DNA from 2 places in the Paenibacillus sp. MCAF9 genome. Region 2 is predicted to be linked to the other one. Evidence: riboswitches for the same ligand, from Rfam matches in the RefSeq annotation. Region 2 holds a riboswitch; the other holds the start of a gene.
What was found. Region 2 has a riboswitch for cyclic di-AMP ahead of AB4Z45_RS27515 (ubiquitin-like domain-containing protein). Riboswitches for the same ligand answer to the same signal wherever they lie in the genome.

Region 1 (2,404 bases), on a different contig from region 2:
ACACCAACGGATAATCCTACTGTTCCAAATGCTGATGTCGCTTCAAATAATAGCTTTATAAAAGCTTGATCCTCCGTCATCGACAAAATCATCGTTACGATAATGACAAGCGATAAAGAGATCAAAGTAATCGTGAGTGCTTTAAAAATTCTGTCTTTGCCTAATCTGTAACGGAATAGAACGATGTCCTCTCGTCCTCTAATCATTGCAAATACAGCGCCGACCAGCGTTGCAAAAGTTGTTGTTTTGATACCGCCGCCCGTCGAGCCGGGCGAGGCCCCAATAAACATTAATATAATGGTGAAAAACATTGTCGCTTGCCGGATAGCCGTATAATCAAGCGTATTGGCTCCTGCCGTCCGCGGCGTTACTGATTGGAAGAACGAGGACAATATTTTCCCGCCCCAGTCCAGTGAGCCCAATGTCTTCGTATTGGAAAATTCAAAAATAAATATGACGAGCGTCCCTACTGCAATAAGCGTCCCTGTCATCGATAGAACGACCTTGCTGTGCAGCGACAGCTTGCGGTTTTTGCGGAATTCCATCAGATCCGACATAACGACAAAGCCGAGTCCACCCGAAATGATCAGCATCATAGCTGTAATATTAACGACTGGATCAGAAACATATAAGGTCAAGCTGCGATAGTTCCCAAAAATATCAAAACCAGCATTGTTAAACAATGAAACCGCGTGAAAGGCTCCAAAATACATCGCTTTTCCCAGCGGCATATCAAATGCAAACCTCGAAGCAAACAACACAGCGCCAACAAGCTCTATTGTCAATGAATAAACAATTACTCGCCTAATCAAACGCACGATGCCTTCCATGCTCGTCTGGTTCATCGATTCCTGCAGCAAAAGCCGCTCACGCAGCGAAATCCTCTTGCGAAGCACGAGCGCTACCAGCGTTGCCATCGTCATAAATCCGAGTCCTCCAAGCTGGAACAAGCACATTAATATGATTTGACCCCATATAGAGAAATAAGTTCCGGTATCAACGACAACTAACCCAGTTACACAGGTTGCCGAGGTTGCAGTAAACAGTGCATCTATAAAAGGCAATCTCTCGCCGCTTACCGATGCAAAAGGCATGGATAATAATAAGGCACCCAGCAATATAATAAGAGCGAATCCACTTACCAAAATACGCGGAGGTGACCACTTCATAACATTCCAATCAACCTTCATTCATTACCCTTCTTTTTGATTATGTCATATTGTCATTTATTGTTTTTAAGCATAAAAAAAAGCACTGGAAACTCAAGTGCTCGTGCGATGAGTCCTGTTCCAATACGCCTTCGAGGTTAGCTGACGGATTCGGGCCTGGACAGGCAGCCCTATTCAGCGGAAGAAGACGAAGCTTCACCGCTAAAATTCACCCCATGCTATCAAATGTTGAACTGCTTTGCTTTTAAGCTTGTTCATCCATCTGGATAACTTTATGGTTCCCCCGATTTCCTTAGGAAATTCGGCTATGCTATGCAATTAGTATGACGATAACGATTATAATCCCTAAGCACTCCTGATATAAAGGTGACGTTTATGACAAACAGGACGATATTAGCTCAAATTAGGGCAATGGGACGAACCAGCGCATAGCTAGCTTGCTGGACATCGTTATTTCGCATTTTTTTGAAAACAAACGGTCATTTTCATTGGATAATTTAGGGATTCATATGTTAAGGTAATAAAATGAGCTATTTATTATGAAGACAGTTGAGGTGAAACTATGATTGATTCTATTAAACCCAATGAATGGAAACGATTTATATGGGCAGCAGTTGCTTGCTTTATTATTTATGGCGCCGTACAAATCGTTCCAATGATTACAGCCATCTCATCTGGCGAAATGAATACCAAGGTCATTACGAAATCAGCGGCGGCGGATAAGGCGTCTGCATTTGTTGAAAAAGAAACAGGCTTGAAGGTGAAATCGGCTAAAGCCGTACATCAAACCGATAAAATTATGAATGGCTACTTATCTAAATATGAGCTGGTCAAATCATATACGGATAAATACGACCCTAGGTTTCCTACAGATACGTTTCAAGTTGATCTTAAGTTCATAGGCGGCGGCAGCGGATATGTTTATCTGCATATGCACAGCGGGAAAATAGTCGCTTGGAACTTGAAGCTTGAGGGTGAACAGCTGTCAGATTTAGATAAAGTTAAAGAAGCTATCGCCTTTCTAACTGCAGAAAATTTCAGTGGTACTGAATTTATAGGCGGGCAAATATTGCCTAATGGTGATTGGCAGCCCAAGCCTCCGGCAGGTTATTCCATTAAAAATGCTCATCTTAACTTATTGGTTAACTCTCTTGTCGTGAATGACCGTACGATCATTACTAAATATAAACCGGCATTCGTGGCTCCCTCCGATTACATAAACTATGTAGAGAAAC
Region 2 (2,404 bases):
CGTGAAACGATCCCTACAACGATGGCGCTAGCAGAGAAATATGATTTTATATACGCAGCAGTTGGTTGGCATCCAGTTGACAGTATAGATATGCTTCCAGAGGATTTGGAATGGATTGAACGTCTATGCGCGCATGAGAAGGTTGTCGCCATTGGTGAGATTGGACTCGATTATCACTGGGATACTTCTCCAAAAGAGGTACAACAAAGGGTTTTTCGTGAGCAAATTCGTCTTGCTCGTAAGGTGCGCAAGCCAATTGTTATTCATAATCGGGATGCTCATGAGGACATTATTCGTATTCTTCAGGAAGAGAATGCAGCAGAGGTTGGCGGTGTCATGCATTGCTTCTCCGGCAGCTGGGAAACGGCTAAACAATGTCTTGATATGAACTTTTATATATCATTTGGAGGACCCGTTACTTTCAAAAATGCAAGGGTGCCAAAAGAGGTGCTTAAGCAGGTTCCGATCGACCGAATTTTGATCGAAACCGATGCTCCATATTTAACTCCTCACCCGTTCAGAGGGAAGCGAAATGAGTCCTCTTACGTCTCTTTAGTTGCAGAGACAGCAGCCGAATTATTGGGCAAAACGGTAGAAGAAATAGGCGTAATTACGACTGAAAACGGTCGAAGATGTTTTGGTATTGTCTAAAAACGAGAGGAATAATGAGAAATAGAGACCTTTATCGCGTAAAAACTAATTTTTATAGCGATAATCGCTTATTTTTTCCTGCTTTATCCTGCTTTTTCGCTTAAATCGTCTTTTATCGTATCTTTACAATTGACCTCGTATGAAGGTATGATTCATCTCAGAGCAATAAAATTTTGTATTGGATTTCCAGTTTACGCTTAATCTCCATTCGGAGAGCGGGGGAACCATGTACGGTTTTTGAAACCGTATTTTGAATTCTTCAGGGGTGAATTTCGAAGCCATTGCCATGAGCATTGTGTAACGAATAGGGCGACTCTCTTGTCCGAATCCGTCAGCTAACCTCGCAAGCGTTATAGAGAGTGATCAACCTCGTGCATCCATTTTTCTGTATCCCAGTGAATCATTTAACCGGGAAGCCACGAAACAGATCCTCTGTCGACGGCTTCTTTTTATTTTCGAATAATCGGGAATTTGTCGACATAGGGATAAAAGATGGGGGTGGGAGGATCGATAGCAGTACTGGATTGCGTGCTCGCACGCCAATATACTATAGTCGCGTCAGTTGTATCATGCGTAACACTTGGCGGCGGGGCTATGAAGGAGGACCGATGAAGTGGGAATACTCCAGGTTAAGGACACCCATGGGAAACGATCATCCAGCATGTCTTTCGCATTGCGATGGAAGCGTGAAAACTTGCGTTTGATTCTTTTGAGTGCTACTATCTCAATCGCTATGACTTTCATGTTTTTGGTGTTGTTGTACGGAACGGCTGTCAAAAGCGTCTCCGTAGTAGTGAACGGACAAGAAACCATTGTGGAAACGAAGCAATGGGTCCTGCAACGCCTACTGGATGAACAAGCTATCGCAATTGGACCACATGATGAGGTGTCCATACCGCTTAATGCGGCAATAAAGGACGGAGATCGTATAGAGGTGACTCATGCGATACCGGTAATTGTGAAGGCTGATGGCAAGACCTCTACTGTATATACGACAGAGAGAACAGTGCAGGCAGCGATCGAGGAATTACATATTCCAGTTCGTGGTCAAGATAAAGTAATACCTCCGCTTCATACCGTTTTGGAAAACGAATTGACTGTAACCGTCGTTCGCGTAGATAAGAAGGTAGCCGAGACAGAGCGTGCAATGCCATTCTCTATTGTGAAGAAGAACGATCCAACGCTGGAAGCGGGCAAGCAGAAGCTTGTTCAACCCGGCAAGGAAGGTCTGATCGTAGAGAGTATCGAGAAGCAGTACGAGGACGGTATTCTTATATCGAAGAAGATGGTCAGCAAAGTGGTTGAAACCGCTGCGGTTAATCAGGTTGTCGCCATCGGAACGAAGAAGGAAGAGCCTAAAGTATCTGTGCTCTCAAACAAGAGCCCGAGCTTTACTTCGCTTACGAAGAGCGGTGTAACGTTTAAGGCGAGAAAAGTACTTAAAAATGTCACGTTGACTGCTTATTCTGCAGACCTCTCTTCAACAGGCAAAGATGAAAGCCATCCGGAATACGGGATTACATCATCAGGCACTCGTGTGCAAGAGGGTCGGACGATAGCTGTTGATCCGAAGGTTATTCCTATCGGTTGGTGGGTTTATATTGAAGGAATCGGTTTCCGCCGCGCTGAGGATAAAGGAAGTGCGGTTAAAGGCAACAAAATCGACGTATACTTTGATAGTACAAAGATTGCGAACAAATTCGGCAGGAAAAAAGGCATCACCGTATATGTGCTGGGGCCGAATAAACCAACT

Region 1: linked by a shared signal. The riboswitch ahead of AB4Z45_RS05690 (TrkH family potassium uptake protein) and the one ahead of AB4Z45_RS27515 (ubiquitin-like domain-containing protein) in region 2 are both predicted to bind cyclic di-AMP.

Annotation. Positions count from the first base shown of each region.
Region 1 covers NZ_JBFREL010000003.1:51,973-54,376, forward strand. The annotation lists gene AB4Z45_RS05690 (TrkH family potassium uptake protein) at 1-1,190, opposite strand, end outside; cyclic di-AMP (ydaO/yuaA leader) riboswitch at 1,281-1,486, opposite strand; gene AB4Z45_RS05695 (CPBP family intramembrane glutamic endopeptidase) at 1,732-2,404, shown strand, end outside.
Region 2 covers NZ_JBFREL010000030.1:64,743-67,146, reverse strand. The annotation lists gene AB4Z45_RS27520 (TatD family hydrolase) at 1-651, shown strand, start outside; cyclic di-AMP (ydaO/yuaA leader) riboswitch at 836-1,016, shown strand; gene AB4Z45_RS27515 (ubiquitin-like domain-containing protein) at 1,265-2,404, shown strand, end outside.